4 regions of the Nonomuraea sp. NPDC050556 genome follow, and region 3 is predicted to be linked to each of the others. Evidence: riboswitches for the same ligand, from Rfam matches in the RefSeq annotation. Region 3 holds a riboswitch; each other region holds the start of a gene.

Region 1 (4,193 bases), on a different contig from region 3:
ACGATGCGCCGGGTGGCGCCGAAGCCGGAGACGTAGGCGTTGAGCGCGTTGGTCCTGCGCGAGGCGTCGGCGATGAGCACGTCCTCGACCGGGACGCCGTCGCGCTGCGCCATCGCGAGCAGGTCGGTGCGCAACTGACCGGCGGGCATCGGGCGGAAGTCGTTGAAGAGCGGCTCGAACACCACCGGATAGACGAACGACGCGGCCAGGGTGAGCGCGAAGGCGCCGACGGCCGCCGGGATCCACCAGCGCCTGAACCGCCTGGCCAGCGCGATCACCGCGACGACCATGATCGACAGCAGCACGACCCGCACGCCGATGCTCTTGACGCGGTCGAGGCTCCAGCTCGCCCAGTTCTGCGTGGACAGGCCGAACGCGCGCAGCTGCACCTCGAACCAGATCCCCAGCGGCCACCTGACCGCCTCCACGAGCACGGTGAGCACGAGGACGCCCAGGATCGCCCGCACCCACCAGGGGCCCCTGAGCCTGCCCAGGAGGCGCGCGCCGAAGGGGGTGGCGACCAGGATCCCGGCGAACAGGATCGTCAGCCCCAGCGACAGGTAGGCGGGCGTGCCGGTCGCCGCGTCGAACGCCACGGACCTGGCGATCTCGGCCGGGGTGAAGTCACGCGCCGGGTCCGGCGCGACGTAGGGGGCGCCGGGCGGCAGGACCCGCCAGGGCGTGGTGAGCCACACCACGACGAGGATCACCGCGCCGAGCCCCGCGAGCGCGACCCCGAGCTGCCGCCGTTCTCTCACTTCGCCCATAGTCACCCCAGTTGTTCGAGCACGTACTCACGCCATCCTCGGGTGATGCCGAGCGACGTCGGATCACGATAGAGCCTCACCAGCCTGTCCTCACCGAAGCGCTCGGCGACGAAGCGACACGCCAGCCACGCCTCCTGGTACGCCTGGGCCAGCCGCACGGCGCCCGGGGCGAAGTCCTGAGGTCCTGGGAGCTCGTACGGCAGGCGACCGGCGCGCACGTCTCCGGCCAGTTCCGCCGCCGCGACCTTCACCGGCAGCCCGGCGTCGCGGTAGGCGACGTAGTCGGCGAAACCCTCGCGCAGCCAGGCGGGGACGCCGCCGGTGCCCGCCGCGACGTGGGTGAGCTCGTGGGTGAGGACGACGTCGCGGCCGGTGGGGGTGAGCTTGGCGAAGTTGCCCGGCACGACGATGACGCGGCCGCGGTCGGCCAGCGCGGCGAGCCCGTCGACGGACCCGACCCCTGCGAGCCTCGCCGCTTCGCCGTCGGAGGACGGGACCACCACGACGGGATGTACGGGGACCCCCAGGATGGCCGACACCCGCTCGGCCGCGAGCTCGGCGCGCCGGGTCAGGTCACTGGTCGGCGGTGGTGCGCTCCCCACGCAGACCGCCAGGACGGCGAGGGCCGCCAGCGATGCTCTGAGGAGGAGGGACACGCTCAAAGAGCGTAGCCGGGCCGTACGCGTGAAAGCCCCGTCCCACGTCGGGACGGGGCCTGCACGAAGGGGTCACGCGCCGGGACGCACCGCTCCCGCGAACGACGACTTCCGCCATCCGCTGAGCTTCTCGATGCGGACCGTCTTACCCGAGCTCGGCGAGTGGATCATCTTGCCGTTGCCGACATACATGCCCACGTGGCCCTTCCCGTGGAAGAACATCAGGTCGCCCGGGCGGAGGTTGCCCCAGGAGACCTTGGTCCTGATGCGTGCGTACTGGCTGTTCGTCACGCGCGGGATCTTCACTCCGGCCTTCCTCCAGGCGTACTGGACGAGTCCGGAGCAGTCGAAGGAGCCTGGGCCCGTCGCGCCGTAGCGGTAGGGGTCACCGAGCTGCTTCTTGGCCACGGCGACGGCCTTGCCGGCCCTCGCCTTCTGCCGGGCGGCCTTCGCCGCCTTCGCCGACCGCGTCACCTTGGCGGGCTTCGCGGTCGTGGTGGTGGTGCTCGCCGTCGCCGCCTGGGCCGAGGCAGCCTGGAGGGCGACGCCCCCGGCTGTCACGGTCATCGTCATGGCGATCCCGCTCAGAGAGATGCGGGCTAGGCGCGACAAACGGGGGAATTGCAGGGAGGTAGACAGGATTGTCTCCTTGGGACTTCCACGAATGCCTACCGGGTTAGCTGACGGATTCGGGCGTGGAAGTCGCCCTACGGCGCGTGATGCGCCGATTCACCCCTGATCCCGGGGGAATGGGATCGATGGTTCCCCGGCTCCGTGCCTCCTGGCTGCACGAATTCGGCAGGCCGCCGGGGGTCGTTCTGGTGGGCGGCGGCCAACGGATTCACTTCGCGGGCGTCATGGCTTGCCGCCGCGGAGCCAGAAGGTACTCGTCTCGCCACGGCTCGGCAAAGCGTAAGCAAAGAGTAAAGATCCATCTTTCCGTCAGTAAGACGAGATACCCCTGCTGGACATGGGGCTCTGTTATCGATATGTGACCCTGCTCACATCGCGCCCCTCACAGGGTCTGTCAAACCCCATCCGTCACTCCAGTCACATCCGTTTCAGGGCATGGCTGAGTTCCGGTACGGCGCGCCGTACCGGAAAGATGGTGAAAAGGGACTACGGGCGGATAGCGCCGACGAGCGGCCTGCCGTAGTCGGAAAGGGCGACGATCTTGACCACGTCACCCGTCTGCGGCGCGTGGACGATCTTGCCGTCCCCCGCGTAGATGCTGACGTGCCCCAGACCCTCGCTGAAGATCAGGTCCCCCGGCTGCAGCGAGTCGAGCGGCACCTTGCGGTTCGCCCCCCACGACCACTGCTCCCACGTCGTGCGCGGCAGCGACACGCCACCGGCCCGCCACGACGCCTGCGTCAGCCCCGAGCAGTCCCAGCTGCCCGGCCCCGTACCGCCGAACTGGTACGGCTTGCCCACCTGCGCGAAGGCGAACTCCAGGACGGCCGCCGCGTTGCCCGACGCCGAGCCCGTGTACTCCACGCCCGTGCTGTTGGGGTCGCCCGCCCGGTAGGCGCCGAGCTTCACCAGCAGCTTCTTCTGCTGGGCGACCAGCTTGAGCACGTCGGCCCGGTCCTTGGCGACCGCGTCGCGCTCCTTGTCGGCCGACGCCAGCGCCGTCTTGGCCTTGTCGCGGTCGGCCACGAGCTCGCGGTTCTGGTTGTCGAACGCGGTGAGCTGCTCGGACCGCTCGTCGGCGAGCTGGTCGACCAGGGCCATGACGTTGAGCTTGCCCGTCGGGTCGCCCCCGCCCATGAGCGCGGGCAGGTGGCCCATGACGCCGGTCTGGTACTCGTTGACGGCCATGGTGACGATCTGGGTGCGTAACCCGGCGACGGTGGCCAGCCTGCGCTTGTAGGTGTCGTTGAGCGTGCCGTAGGCCTTCTTCGCCTTCTTGTACCGCTCGGTGGCCTGGTTGTAGCTCTCGACGACCTTGTCGGCCTTGTCGTTGAGCTTCTCGAGCTTGGCCTTGGCCTGCTTGATGGTCGGCTTGGGATCGGCCATCGCCCCGTCAAGGGGCAGCAGAAGAGCCACCACCGCCATGCCCGCGGCCAGCGGTACCCGGCCAAACCTCACAGCGCACGCCCTCCCAGTGATCACACCTGGGGGGAAATAGTACAGAAAAGGGAAGGGCCAGCTAACCAGAAAGTCTGATTTGTGACCTAAGCCCGGCCGAGCCGCCTGAGCAACATCGACGAGGGTACGGCGCGCGCGCCCATCCTGCGCACCGACTCGGCGACCTCGCGGTCGGACGACACCACCGCGATGGCCCTGCCCTGCGGTTCCGCCCGCACGAGCTGCCTGATGAGGTCGTCGGCGATCTCGCCCGGGGCGCTGAACATCACCCGCACCCCGCGCGGCGCCACCACCTGGACGGGCGCGTTGAGCTCCGCGCCGTCGAAGACCACGGTCACCTCGACGCGGGTCTGCGCGACCAGGCCGCCGAGCCCGGTCATCAGCCTGGCCCGCTGGTCGGCGAGGGTGAGCGTGCCGTAGCCGGTCTTGGTGACGTTGTAGCCGTCGATGATCAGGTGCACCTGCGGCAGCGCCAGCAGCTGGTCGAGCAGCTGCGGGTCGTCGTCGGCCAGTGCGCGGGCGGCGACGCCCGGCTGCCCCGGCGCGACCGCGGCCACCGAGTCCGCCGGACGGCTGATCGTCGTGGGCAGGGCGAGCTCCCTGCGCAGCCCGGCCGAGGCGTCCTGGAGCGCGTCGAGCAGCACCCTGATGCGCGCGTCCTCGATGCTCCTGCCCTCGC
Region 2 (4,193 bases), on a different contig from region 3:
TTCAAGGACGGGCGGGTCAGGGCGATCGGGGTGTCGAACTTCACGGTCGGCAATCTCGAGCGGCTGATGGAGGAGACGCAGATCGTGCCGTCGATCAACCAGATCGAGCTGCACCCGAACTTTCCGCAGGCCGAGGTGCGGGCGTTCCACGAGGCCAACGGGATCCTCACGGAGGCTTGGAGTCCGTTGGGGCAGGGGAAGGGGCTGCTGGAGGAGCCGGCGTTGGGGACGCTGGCGGCCAAGCACGGGAGGACGCCGGCGCAGATCGTGTTGCGGTGGCACATCCAGCTGGGGAACGTGGTGATCCCCAAGTCGGTGACGCCTTCGCGGATCCGGGAGAACATCGACGTGTTCGAGTTCACGTTGGATCCGGAGGACATGGCGGCCATCGGCGCGCTCAACACGGACACGCGGCTGGGGCCTGATCCGGCGACCTTCAACCGCGTGGGGTGACGGCGAGGGCTTTTTGAGGCGCGGGCCAGGCTTCTTGGGGGTGAGGTCTGCGCAGGGTGTGGGGCCCGCCGTTAAGTGCGGGTCCCTTTGAGGACGCGCGCCCTCAGGGAGCGGGGGTGCGTAGGCGGTGACCCCGGGGTTGCCGGTGGCGCCCAGTGAGCGCTGGAGTGGCCGGGGTGCACGGGTGGCCGGGGTGCACGGGTGGTCCAGGGATCCGACCGAGCGGCCGGGGCGGGCGCCCCAGGGGTGGGTGGGCTCAGAGTGTGGGTCTCCCGGGGAGAGGTCTCCTTCGAGACGTTGAGGGATGGGCGTGTTGGGGGCGGAGGGGCGGAGCGCTGAAGGGGCGGAGCGCTGAAGGGGCGGAGCGCTGAAGGGATGGAGCGCTGAAGGGATGGAGCGCTGAAGGGATGGAGCGCTGAAGGGATGGAGCGCTGAAGGGATGGAGCGCTGGAGGGGCTTCTTGGGGATTCGTGGGGGTTTGGGTGGGGGGTTGGTGGTCTTTGTGGGGTTCGCTCTAAGGTGGGGTTCTCTTTACTGATCGGGAGGACCGGGTGTGATGGAACTGGCGTGGGGCATCGCGGCGACCGGCGGCATCGCGCGCACCGTCGGTGAGGTGATCGCCGCTGAACCCACCATGCGGGTCGCGGCCGTAGGGTCGCGCGACCAGGCCAGGGCCGCGGACCTCGCCGCGCACCTCGGCGCCGAGCACGCGCACGGCTCCTACAAAGCCCTCTGCGAAGACCCGTCGGTAGACGCCGTCTACATCGCCACCCCCCACGCCCAGCACCTCGAGGTCGCCGAGCACGCCATCGCCAACGGCAAAGCCGTCCTCTGCGAGAAATCCCTCACCGCCAGCGTCGCCGAAGCCGAGCGCATGGTCCAGCTGGCCCGGGAGAACAAGGTGTTCCTCATGGAAGCCATGTGGACCCGCTTCAACTCCCAGATCCAGCACATCACGAAGCTCGCCCAGGACGGCAGGCTGGGCGACATCCGGCTGGTCCAGGCGTCGTTCGGCTTCGCGCAGCCGTACGACCCGGAACACCGTCTCTGGAACCCGGCCACCGGCGGCGGCGCCCTGTTCGACCTGGGGATCTACCCGTTCGCCCTGGCCCAGCTCTTCCTCGGCCAGCCGGAAAAAGTCCACGTGGCCGGTTCGCTGGCGCCCTCGGGTGTGGACGCCGAGGCGGGGGTGCTGATGGAGTTCCAGGGCGGCGCGCGGGCTCTGCTGGACACCTCGCTGGTCAGCCCGCACGCCAACAGCGCCACCATCGTCGGCACCCTCGCCCGCGTCGACATCGACGCCCCCTTCTGGGCTCCCACCAGATTCACCATCGGCGACGAGGAGTTCACCGGCCCCTCGGACGGCTACGCCAACGAGGTGCGCGAAGTGCGCGACGCGCTGCGCGAGGGACGCACGGAGAGCGCGGTCATGCCGCTCGACGACACCCTCACGATGATGCGGCTTCTGGAGGACGCGAGGAACCGCCTCCTCTGACCTGGTCATTTGCGGATTTGTAATCTCCTTGCCCGATGTATTACCTTCAAGGCACTCGAGGTATACGTCCGGGCTACCCGTTCGTTGCCAAACCATCGCACAAGACATTCACAGGCTCGCCTGTGACCGCTGAGTCCGCCGTGAGGCGGAGCCGGGGACCCACGTCCTTTGGGGTGAATCGGCACTTCGGTGCCATAGGGCAGCTTCCACGCCCGAACCCGTCAGCTAACTCGGTAAGCGGCATGGAAGCAAGGAGTTCCCCTCTCGATGGCCAAGCACCGTCGCACGCGCACCCCGAAGCTCAACTACTCGCACGCAATCCTGGGCATGAGCGTGTTCAGCGCCGCCTTCGGCGTCCACACCTCGGCCACTGCCGAGACCGCACCGAAGCCCCTCCCAGAGCTCCCCCACATCGCCGCACTGCAGGCCCCCAAGGCGCAGGCGCCCGTCGAGGCCAAGCCCTCGGTCACCAAGGTCCTCTCGCTGGCGAAGGCGCAGATCGGCACCAAGGAAGACGCCAAGGGCGGCGGCACCAAGTTCCAGAAGTGGTACGTGAACTCCCAGCGCGCCGCCGAGACCGTCAAGCGGGACGGCGGCAGCAGGCAGGACTACCTCAACGCCGCCTGGTGCGCGATGTTCGTGTCCTGGGTCGGCGAGGAGACCGGCGCGCGCAAGACCGTCGGCTGGGACGCGTACACCGTGACGCACGCCAAGTGGTTCAAGGCCAACAAGCGCTGGGGCACCGCCGCCAAGCCGGGCTCCGTGGTGTTCTTCTCCTGGAGCGGCAGCAAGAGCCTCGACGCCATCCAGCACGTCGGCTTCGTGGAGAAGGACAACGGCAACGGCACGATCACCACGATCGAGGGCAACACCGGCAACGGCCAGGTCGAGGAGCGCGTGCGTCCCAAGTCCCAGGTCGTCGGCTACGGCTACCCCGAGTACGGCAACGCCTGACCGTCACGGTTTGAAGTAGTTTTCCCACCCCCTCCGACGCCCAGGGTCGCCGAAGCGACCATGGACGCATGCTTCGACGAGTGCGCGGCCGGGCCGAGGCCCGGCCGCGTCCCTCCCGATCCCTCCGATCCTCCGCCCTGAGCGCGTTGTGGGTGTTGTGCGCGCTCTCGATGGCGGGGCTCGTCCTGGCGTTCACGGCCCTCTCGCGGACGGCCGTGGACGCGCCCACCGTCCGACGCCGGCGGGCCGCTCTTCTGGCTCGTCCCCGGGTTCCTGCTCGGCCTGCTGTGGCGGTACCTGCCCGGCCGCGCCGGTGTGATCAAGGTGCTGCCGATCGCCCTGAGCTACGTGGTCAGCGCCCTGGGCCACCTGCTGGTCTCCCAACTGCTCGGCCAGGACCCTCGTGTGGGGAGTGCTGTCGCTCACGGCGATCGTCATCGACGTCAAGACGCTGCGCCTGCTGGAGGTCGAACCGACGAGCGTCAGATACGACCTCGCCACCCCTCTACGGGCTCGGCGGCTGGCCGGCGCGGCTCGTCGGCCTGCTCCCCCAGCTCACGGCGGTCGCGCTGATGGTCTACGTCATCGTGCAGCCCGACGCGGGCCTCGTGCAGAGCGACCCCCTGCAGGTGTTCAGGCGCGGCTGACTCAGCCGTAGATCCTGGTGGTCGCGCAGCTGTCCCCCGTGGCCCCGCCCGTCGAGCAGACCTCCACGTCGATGAAGGCGACGTCCCTCAACTGCGCGTTCAGCGGTACGTCGATCCGCGGCCGAGGCTGCTGGAGCCTCGTCCTGCAAGGGTGCTTGACCCAGTCCTTGAGGGCGAATCCCGCCTTCATCTGCCTGGTCACGGCAGTGGTGCCGCAGTGGCCGAAGTCCAGCCAGCCGTACCCCTTCACCGCGTAGGCGGGGTGGGCGACGGGCAGGCCGTTGGGGCCCTGGGAGAAGGTGACGGTTCGCTCGATCACGCCGTCCATGCTCAGGTGCCCGTCGGGTGTGGTGACGGGGCCCCATGAGCTGATCGGGGTGAGAGCCAGGGCGAGTGCCAGCTGGATGTACATGCCGCCCATCGTCGGACGATCACCGGCGGATCACCTGAGCAGGGGGGTACTCACAAAAACCGCGGCGGGACGTGGGCGGTGAGCCACACGCCGTTGGCGCTCACCCGGAACTCGTGCCCCTCTCTGTGCATCGCGCCGGACGCGACGACGAGCACCACCGGCTTGCCCCGCCTGGCCCCCACCCGCTCCGCGGTCTCCCTGTCCGCCGACAGGTGGACGTATTGCCGGCTCA
Region 3 (4,193 bases):
CCGTCCGACGCGCTGGTCGGGCCGGTCGCGGTGGCCGCCATCAGGCGGCTGCACGTGGACACTCTGTTCCTCGGCGTGCACGGGATGAGCGCGCGTGCCGGTTTCACCACCCCCAACCTGCTGGAGTCAGAGACCGACAGGGAGCTCGTGGCCTCGGCGAGCAGGCTCGTGGTGATGGCCGACCACACCAAGTGGGACACGGTCGGCATCAGCACGATCGCCGAACTGGCGGAGGCCGACGTCGTCATCAGCGACGCCGGGCTGCCCCAGGAGGCGCGTTCCGAGCTGGCGGAGCGCGTCGGAGAGTTGATCATCGCGGAGGACTCGTTGTGAAGCGCACCATCACCCACCTGGCCGACGGCCGAGAGCTGATCTATTTCGACCGGCGCGACGACGCGGACAGGAGCGCGGTGGACAGGCGGCCGCTGGAGGGCCGGCCTGTGGCGTCCGAGCTGCGTTATGACGCGCTGACCGACGAGTGGGTGGCGATCGCCGGGCACCGGCAGACGCGCACGTTCCTGCCGCCGGCCGACGAGTGCCCGCTGTGCCCGTCGAACGGCGAGCGGCTGTCGGAGATCCCGTCCAGCTCGTACGACGTGGTCGTGTTCGAGAACCGCTTCCCCTCCTTCTCCACCCACCTCGGCACCTATCGGGACGACGTCCAGCCGGGGGTGGGCCGCTGCGAGGTGGTGTGCTTCACCGAGGACCACAACTCGTCGTTCTCCCAGCTCACCGACGACCAGGTGGGCCTGGTCATGGAGGCCTGGGCGGACCGTACGGCGGAGCTGTCCTCGATCGACGGCGTCGAGCAGGTCTTCTGCTTCGAGAACCGCGGCGAGGAGATCGGCATCACGCTGCCGCACCCGCACGGCCAGATCTACGCCTACCCGTACATCACGCCGCGCACCCAGCAGCACCTCCGCGCGGCCGCGAGCAACCCGACGGTCTTCGCCGACCGGCTGGCCGCCGAGCGCGCCTCGGGCGAGCGCGTGGTGGCGTCGAACGAGTTGTGGACGGCGTTCGTCCCGTTCGCCGCGCGCTGGCCGTTCGAGGTGCACGTGTATCCGCACCGGCAGGTGCCCGACCTGACGGCGCTGTCGGATGACGAGCGCGCCGCGTTCGCGCCTCTGTACACGAGCGTGCTGCGGGCGCTGGACGGCCTGTTCGACCTGAAGATGCCCTACGTCTCCGCATGGCACCAGGCGCCGGTCAGACAAGGCCGTGACCTCGCATATCTTCATCTCGAACTGTTCACGGTGCGGCGCGCGCCAGGGAAGCTCAAGTACCTGGCCGGTTCAGAGTCCGCGATGGGCGCTTTCGTCAACGACGTGCCGCCGGAGCAGGCTGCTGCCATGCTTAAATCACAGGTAGATCACTAATTGATTCCGGCTTGAGGTCGCATTACCGTCGTTTTACTACTAATATCCCTCAAGCATCGGCTGTCACAGCCGTGCCGCCTAATCCCGGGCGTGTAGCCCGGGAACCGGGGACCCACCGCTCCCTCGGGGTGAATCCACTGCTCAGTGGTAGGGCCACTCCAGCCCGAACCCGTCAGCTAACCCGGTCGGCAGGAGGAGAGGATAGTTAGTGACGTTCCCCCGCGTCGTGGCCTGCGGCGTTCTCGCTGCGGTCACCCTGGCTCTCAGCCCAGCGGGTACGGCTGCCGCCGCCCCCAAACCCACCGAGAAGCAGCTTCGCGCCGAGCTGAGCAAGCTCAACACGAAGGTCGACAAGCTCATCGAGACCTACAACGCCAAGCGGGTCGCGCTCGCCAAGGCGAAGAAGGCGGAGCAGTCGGCCAAGGAGCGGCTGGCAGCGGCGGACAAGACGCTGGCCGACACCCAGACCAAGATCAGCCAGATGGCGGCGATGGCGTACCAGGGCGGCGACCCGGGGCTGGCGAGCATGATGTGGTCGCCCAACATCGGCGGCCGGGCCGTACTCGACCAGCTCAACAACGAGCAGGAGGCCATCCTGGCCGGGGTCACGGCGGCCAGGGCGGCCAAGAAGCAGGCCGTGGACGAGGCGGCCGAGCTCACCGAGCAGATCAAGGACGACACCGACGAGGTCGCCGGGCAGCGCGAGGACGCCGAGGATGTCATCAAGGACATCGAGAAGAAGCTGAACGACCTGGTCCCGTACGGCACGGGCCGCAGGTCGGACGGGAGCTGGGCGCCTGAGCTCCCTTCGGGGGACGACAACATCACGCCGCGCATGCGTCAGGTGCGGGATCTGATCAAGAAGGACTTCAACCTGCCGTTCGAGGTGGGGTGTTACCGGGTGGACGACCACGGCGAGCATCCGCTGGGGCGGGCCTGCGACTTCATGATGAGCTCGGGCGGCTCGATGCCGTCGGCGGCCAACAACGCGCTGGGCGACCAGATCGCGGCGTGGGCGATGAAGAACAAGGACAAGCTGGGCGTCAAGTACGTGATCTGGAAGCAGCGCATCGACCAGGGGTCGGGGTGGCGCGGCATGTCCGACCGCGGCGGCATCACCGCCAACCACTACGACCACGTCCACATCTCCATGTACTGACCCGTACGGCGGGCAACCGGCCTCCCGGACGGCGTGACAGAGCCAGGGATCTGGCGACGCGTAAGGGATACCCCCTTCTTGTATGCGGTCGGGATTCTGGAGGCCTGAGGGGTTCCTGTGGATTTGGGGTGGTGATCCTCGTATGGGTGCGGCAGGCTTGAGGCGGACCGCGCATCATACGGAGGCGATGTGGACGACCCGCCCGCAGGACGCCATGCCCGCAGCGGGGGCGACCGCAGGCTCTACAACCCTCTGCCCGCGCCCGTGCCCCCGCCCGACGAGCCCTACCTGGGCCCGGAACCGCCGGGGTTCCCCTGGCGGCTGACCGTCGGGTTGGTGGCGGTTCTGGCTGCCGGGGTGGGGTTCGGGCTCTGGGTCACCTGGCCGGACGCTCCCCCGCCCGGACCTGTGTCCTCGTCGGTGTCCGTGTCAGCCGGTGGGCCGGTGAGTTTCGAGCCGCTCGTGCGCAGCCCGGCCCCCACCCTGTCGCCGCGGCGCAAGGCCACCCCAACCCCGTCGGCCTCACACAAACCCACGCCGACCAGGAGCACGGAACCGCCGCGGGTCCGCCGTACCCCCAAGCCGACGGTCACCGTGACGAAGAAGGTCACCGTGACCCCCAAACCGACGAAGGTGGGCACCGGGCCGGAGGAGCCGCCTGACGACGGGTCCGGCCCAGCGCCCACCTGCCGCACCTGGTCCGACTGTCACGACGAACCGCCGGGCGGCTGACCCGGTGTTCACGTGGACAGCAGGAAGATCTCGCTGACGGTCGTGGCGAGGGTACGGATGTCGGCTTCGACGCTGATCTCCGGCTTGCCCGGGTCGAAGGTCGCCGACAACCTCGATCGGTAGCCGGTCAGCGCCCGCCACACCTCGTTGGGCGCCAGTCCCGCGTTCAGCAGGCGGTAGGAGCTGGAGCTGTGGCCCCACAAGGTCACGGTCTGTACGCCGAGGCCCAGGGCGGTGCCGACGCGGGCGGAGATCTGCCCGTCCGCCGTCGCCTTGTCCCAGCCGGAGGTGTCGCCCTGGTGGGCCAGGCCGTACTCGCGGGATCCGATCTGGACCAGCGTGTCCCAGCCCAGGGCCTTGACGGCGAGCCACTGCGCCTGCGCCGCCTTCGCGGGAGTGATGCCGTACGCCGCGTAGGTGGTGCCGAACAGGCCGCTGGCGACGTAGACGCGGTCGACGTCCGCTGCCCTGATGTAGCCGTCGACCTGCTGCTTGGTGATGACGGGGTATTTGGCGCGCATGGCTGACACGCACTTCTGGTTGGCGCCGCAGCCGAGCTCCGGGACGACGACGCTGATGGACAGGCGCTTGCCCGGGAGGGCGTTGCGCAGCGCGGTGGTGGCCGCGGTGAGGAAGGCGCGGATCTCGGTGGCGGAGGTCAGGTCGCGGTAGCCGAGGTTGTCGGCGAACTTCACGCCCGCGACGCCCGGCTGGCGAGCGTGGGTGATGAGGGTGGCCAGGGCGGACTGGAAGCGGACGTCTCCCGCCTTGTACGCGCCTGCGAGGTCGGCTTCGACCCAGGTGCGAAGGTTGGCGGCGTGCGCGGCGTCGATGGCGGCCGTCATAGGGCTGGCGGTGGGCACGGCGGTCGGCACGGGGGTGGGCACGACCGAGACGGTAGGCGCCGGGGTGGGCACGACCGA
Region 4 (4,193 bases), 780 kb from region 3:
TGACCAGGGAGCCGTCCGGCTCCTGGCGCAGCACCTTGCCCTCCTGCCCCGAGATGACGAGCAGCCGCCCGTCGGGCAGCCAGTCGATGCAGAACGGCAGGCTGAACGGGACGCGCAGGACGACCTCGCTCTTGCCGTCGAGGTCGAGCGCGATGATCTCCTGCGCCATCCAGTCGCAGAACCAGAGCCGCCCCTCGTGCCAGCGGGGCGACTCACCCATCATCAGGCCGGTCATCAGAACACGCATGTCGGGACTCCTTGTCTTTTCCTGGTACGTAGAAACCAGGCGAGGAATCTCGACATGCGTGCTGAGGCGATTTCAGGAAATCTTGTGGATCCAGGCGTGCGGGTCGGGGCGGGAGCCGTACTGGATGCCGACGAGCTCCTCGCGGATCCTGAGCGTCACCGGGCCGGGGGTGCCGTCGCCGACGGTCCAGGCGCGGTCGGCGCCCTTGACCGAGCCCACCGGGGTGACCACCGCGGCGGTGCCGCAGGCGAAGACCTCGGTCAGCTCGCCGGACTCGCACGCCGACTGCCACTCGTCGGTGGTGATGAGCCGCTCTTCGGCCTCCAGGCCCAGGTCGGCGGCCAGCGACAGGATGGAGTCGCGGGTGATGCCGGGCAGCAGCGTGCCGGTCAGCGTCGGGGTGACGAGCTTGTTGCCGAAGACGAAGAACAGGTTCATCCCGCCCATCTCCTCGACGTAGCGGTGCTCGTGCGAGTCGAGCCAGACCACCTGGTCGCAGCCGTTCTCGACGGCCTCGCGCTGGGCGAGGAAGGCGGCCGCGTAGTTGCCGCCGCACTTGGCCGCGCCGGTGCCGCCGGGGGCGGCGCGGGTGTACTCGGTGGTGAGCCACACCGAGACGGGCTTGACGCCGCCGGAGAAGTAGGAGGCGGCGGGCGAGGCGATGACCATGTAGCGGTAGGTCTTGGACGGGTAGTTCACCCCGAGCCCGACCTGCGTGGCGATGATGAACGGGCGCAGGTAGAGGCTGTGGCCCTCGGTGGTCGGCACCCAGTCGCGGTCGGTCTGCACGAGCAGTTCGAGCGACTCGACGAACGTCTCCTCGGGCAGCTCGGGCATGGCCATGCGGTGACACGACTTGTTGAAGCGGGCCGCGTTGGCGTACGGGCGGAAGGTGACGATCGAGCCGTTCGTCTGGCGGTAGGCCTTCAGCCCCTCGAACAGCTCCTGCGCGTAGTGGAACACCGACGTGGCCGGGTCGAGGACGAGCGGTCCGTACGGCTCGAGCCTGGCGTCGTGCCAGCCGCGGCCCTCGGTGTAGTCGATCGAGATCATGTGATCGGTGAACGACTGCCCGAACCCGGGGTTGGCCAGTACTTGCTCGCGCTCCGCCGCGGTGCGCGCGTGGTCGGAATGCTGCACATCGAAGCCGAGCTTCATCACGAGATCCTTCTCTTTGTCGCGTGGTTTACCTAGGTCCATTCTGCGCCGGACCGGGTAACGGGAACTTACTGCATATATACGAAAAACGCCTGGCGGCTCGTTCTGAGCCACCAGGCGTTCGGGGAAGCGAGGCGGGTCAGGAGCCCCCGGATACTCGCGCGGTGATGTCGTCGCCGATCTCGTGCGTGGTGCGCGCGGCCCAGCCGGTCTGGCGTTCGATGATGTCGTCGGCCACGGCCTGCTCGACGCGGGCGGCCTCGGCGCTCATGCCCAGGTGGTCGAGGAGCATGGCGACCGACAGGATCGTCGCGGTCGGGTCGGCCTTGCCCTGCCCGGCGATGTCGGGCGCGCTGCCGTGAACCGGCTCGAACATGCTCGGCGAGGTGCGGTCAGGGTTGACGTTGCCGCTGGCCGCGAGACCGATGCCGCCGGCGATGGCGGCCCCGATGTCGGTGATGATGTCGCCGAACAGGTTGTCGGTGACGATCACGTCGAAGCGCTCTGGCTGGCTGACGAAGAACATCGAGGCCGCGTCGATGTGCTGGTAGTCGGTGGTGACCTCGGGGAACTCGGTCGCGACCCGGTTGACCGTACGCTGCCACAGGTCGCCGGCGAAGGTCAGCACGTTGGTCTTGTGGACCAGCGTGAGCTTCTTGCGCGGCCGCTCTGCCGCCTTCTTGAAGGCGTAGCGCACGACGCGCTCGACGCCGTAGGCGGTGTTGATCGACTCCTGGGTGGCCACCTCGTGGGGCGTGCCCTTGCGCAGGATGCCGCCGGTGCCCGCGTAGAGGGACTCCGTGCCCTCGCGGACGACGATCATGTCGATGTCCTCCGGCCTGGTGTCGGCCAGCGGGGTCTCGACGCCGGGGAACAGCTTGACCGGGCGCAGGTTGACGTAGTGGTCGAGCTCGAAGCGGATGCGCAGGAGCAGGTCGCGCTCCAGGACGCCGGGCGGCACGCTCGGGTCGCCGACAGCGCCGAGGAGGATCGCGTCGTAGCCGCGCAGCTCGTCAAGCACGGAGTCGGGCAGGGTCTCGCCGGTGCGGTTGTAGCGGGCGGCGCCGAGGTCGTAGTGGGTTTGCTCGGTCTTGATGCCGAGCGCCTCGATGACCTTCAGACCTTCTGCCACGACCTCGGTGCCGATCCCGTCTCCCGGGATGACGGCCAGGCGAATGTTGCTCGATTCCATGCGCGGTACCTTACCGGCCCATCTCGCCTGACGAACACCGCATCTCATTTTCCGGACAATCCCCTTTGCCCGATTTGCGGTGTTTTGACCATTTCGTTAGAGTCCTCAACGCCTAATCCACCGCTGCGGTGGAGCCGGGGACCCAATCTCCCCCGGGGCTAATCGGCTCCCCCGCCGTAGGGCCACTTCCAGGTCCGAGCCCGTCAGCTAACCCGGTCGGCCGTATGGAAGGAAATCCCCTGACCCCCATCGTCATGCTCGTCGCCGCCGGAACCCTCCTGGGCAACTCCCCCGATGCCACCACCATGACCGGCGCCGACATCAAGAAGGTCCAGGAAGCCCGCCAGCCGACGCCCGCCTGGAAAGAGGCGCTCGACTACGCCATGGACAAGCGCGGAACCCCGTACCTGTGGGGCGGCACCTCCGACAGCGGCTTCGACTGCTCCGGCCTGATGCTCAGGGCGTACGAGAAGGCCGGGATCGAGCTCCCCCGCACCGCTTCCGAGCAGTACTCTGCCTACTCCAAGAAGATCTCCTGGGACGAGCTCCGCCCCGGCGACCTGGTCTTCTTCAGCGGCCTCGGCCACGTCGGGATGATCTCCAAGCCCGGCTACATGGTGCACGCCCCGCACAGCGGCGACGTGGTCAAGGAGGAGAAGCTCAGCCAGTGGCGGCACGACGCCTTCGTCGGCGCCGTCAGGCCGGACCCGAAGGGCGTCAAGCTCTGGGCCGACCTGGTCAAGCAGCGCAAGCAGCCGCCACCGGCCACGCTCACCGCCTATCTCTGAAGATGAGGTCCCAGGCCCGCGCCCGCGCGTGGGCCACGGCGCCGATGAGCACGCCGCTGTCGCCGAGCGTGCTGGCCACCACCGTGGGACGCAGGGGGCCCAGCTCGGCGATGCGCCGCTCGATGGCCTCGCCGAGCAGGTCCAGGTTGCGTCCCACACCGCCGCTGAGCACGACCACCTCGGGGTCGAGCACGGCGGCCACCGCGACGATCAGTCCGCCGATGCGCCTGCCCTCGGCCTCGACGACGCCCAGCGCGACGGTGTCACCGGCCGCGGCGGCGGCGAAGACCTCCTTGGCCGTGTCCAGCTCCAGCCCGGCCGCGCGGGCCGCGCGGACCACGCCGGGCGCGGCGGCCACGACCTCGGTCGCGCCGTGCTCGAACGCCTCGTCGTCCGAGGGCTCCTCGGTGGCGGGCAGGTAGGACACCTCGCCCGCCGCTCCCCTGGCTCCGACGTACAGCTCGCCGTTCACCACGATGCCCATGCCGACGCCGGTGCCGATGCTGACCAGGGCGAAGTTGGCCTTGCCCCGGCCCTGGCCGTACACGTGCTCGCCGACGGCCGCCAGGTTGATGTCGTTCTCGATCACCAGGTCGGCGTCGAGCGAGGAGCGCAGCCGTTCAGCCAGGTCGGGCCCCGGCAGGTTGGGCGCGAACTCCAGCCTGCCCACCTTCGGGTCGTAGACGCCCGGACTCCCGACGACCACGCTGGTGATCGCCGACCATTCGAGCTCGGCCTCGGCCGCCGCCGCCCGCGCCAGCTCGCCGACCCTGGTCGCCAGCGCCGCAGAGCTGCGCGCGGTGTTGCG

The links. A riboswitch is a leader RNA that binds a small molecule or an ion and turns the genes downstream of it on or off. The one in region 3 is predicted to bind cyclic di-AMP.
Region 1: it holds a riboswitch for cyclic di-AMP, as region 3 does, so the genes downstream of both, ACIBG8_RS17805 (C40 family peptidase) here and ACIBG8_RS37125 (coiled-coil domain-containing protein) in region 3, are expected to answer to the same signal.
Region 2: it holds a riboswitch for cyclic di-AMP, as region 3 does, so the genes downstream of both, ACIBG8_RS13105 (CHAP domain-containing protein) here and ACIBG8_RS37125 (coiled-coil domain-containing protein) in region 3, are expected to answer to the same signal.
Region 4: it holds a riboswitch for cyclic di-AMP, as region 3 does, so the genes downstream of both, ACIBG8_RS40825 (C40 family peptidase) here and ACIBG8_RS37125 (coiled-coil domain-containing protein) in region 3, are expected to answer to the same signal.

Annotation. Positions count from the first base shown of each region.
Region 1 is NZ_JBITGU010000001.1:3,762,009-3,766,201, forward strand. Features, by position in the region: gene ACIBG8_RS17795 (M48 family metallopeptidase) at 1-767, opposite strand, end outside; gene ACIBG8_RS17800 (hypothetical protein) at 770-1,423, opposite strand; gene ACIBG8_RS17805 (C40 family peptidase) at 1,496-1,996, opposite strand; cyclic di-AMP (ydaO/yuaA leader) riboswitch at 2,074-2,234, opposite strand; gene ACIBG8_RS17810 (NlpC/P60 family protein) at 2,543-3,514, opposite strand; gene ACIBG8_RS17815 (NYN domain-containing protein) at 3,601-4,193, opposite strand, start outside.
Region 2 is NZ_JBITGU010000001.1:2,706,838-2,711,030, forward strand. Features, by position in the region: gene ACIBG8_RS13095 (aldo/keto reductase) at 1-453, shown strand, start outside; gene ACIBG8_RS13100 (Gfo/Idh/MocA family protein) at 1,010-1,948, shown strand; cyclic di-AMP (ydaO/yuaA leader) riboswitch at 2,066-2,203, shown strand; gene ACIBG8_RS13105 (CHAP domain-containing protein) at 2,216-2,902, shown strand; partial or broken gene ACIBG8_RS13110 (DUF6185 family protein) at 3,164-3,475, shown strand; gene ACIBG8_RS13115 (hypothetical protein) at 3,551-3,961, opposite strand; gene ACIBG8_RS13120 (RNA 2'-phosphotransferase) at 4,012-4,193, opposite strand, start outside; gene ACIBG8_RS13125 (RNA 2'-phosphotransferase) at 4,191-4,193, opposite strand, start outside.
Region 3 is NZ_JBITGU010000004.1:23,285-27,477, forward strand. Features, by position in the region: gene ACIBG8_RS37115 (DeoR/GlpR family DNA-binding transcription regulator) at 1-333, shown strand, start outside; gene galT (galactose-1-phosphate uridylyltransferase) at 330-1,379, shown strand; cyclic di-AMP (ydaO/yuaA leader) riboswitch at 1,445-1,584, shown strand; gene ACIBG8_RS37125 (coiled-coil domain-containing protein) at 1,588-2,538, shown strand; gene ACIBG8_RS37130 (hypothetical protein) at 2,728-3,270, shown strand; gene ACIBG8_RS37135 (hypothetical protein) at 3,279-4,193, opposite strand, start outside.
Region 4 is NZ_JBITGU010000004.1:804,173-808,365, forward strand. Features, by position in the region: gene ACIBG8_RS40810 (SMP-30/gluconolactonase/LRE family protein) at 1-247, opposite strand, end outside; gene ACIBG8_RS40815 (branched-chain amino acid aminotransferase) at 320-1,405, opposite strand; gene ACIBG8_RS40820 (3-isopropylmalate dehydrogenase) at 1,545-2,597, opposite strand; cyclic di-AMP (ydaO/yuaA leader) riboswitch at 2,697-2,834, shown strand; gene ACIBG8_RS40825 (C40 family peptidase) at 2,822-3,385, shown strand; gene ACIBG8_RS40830 (ROK family protein) at 3,369-4,193, opposite strand, start outside.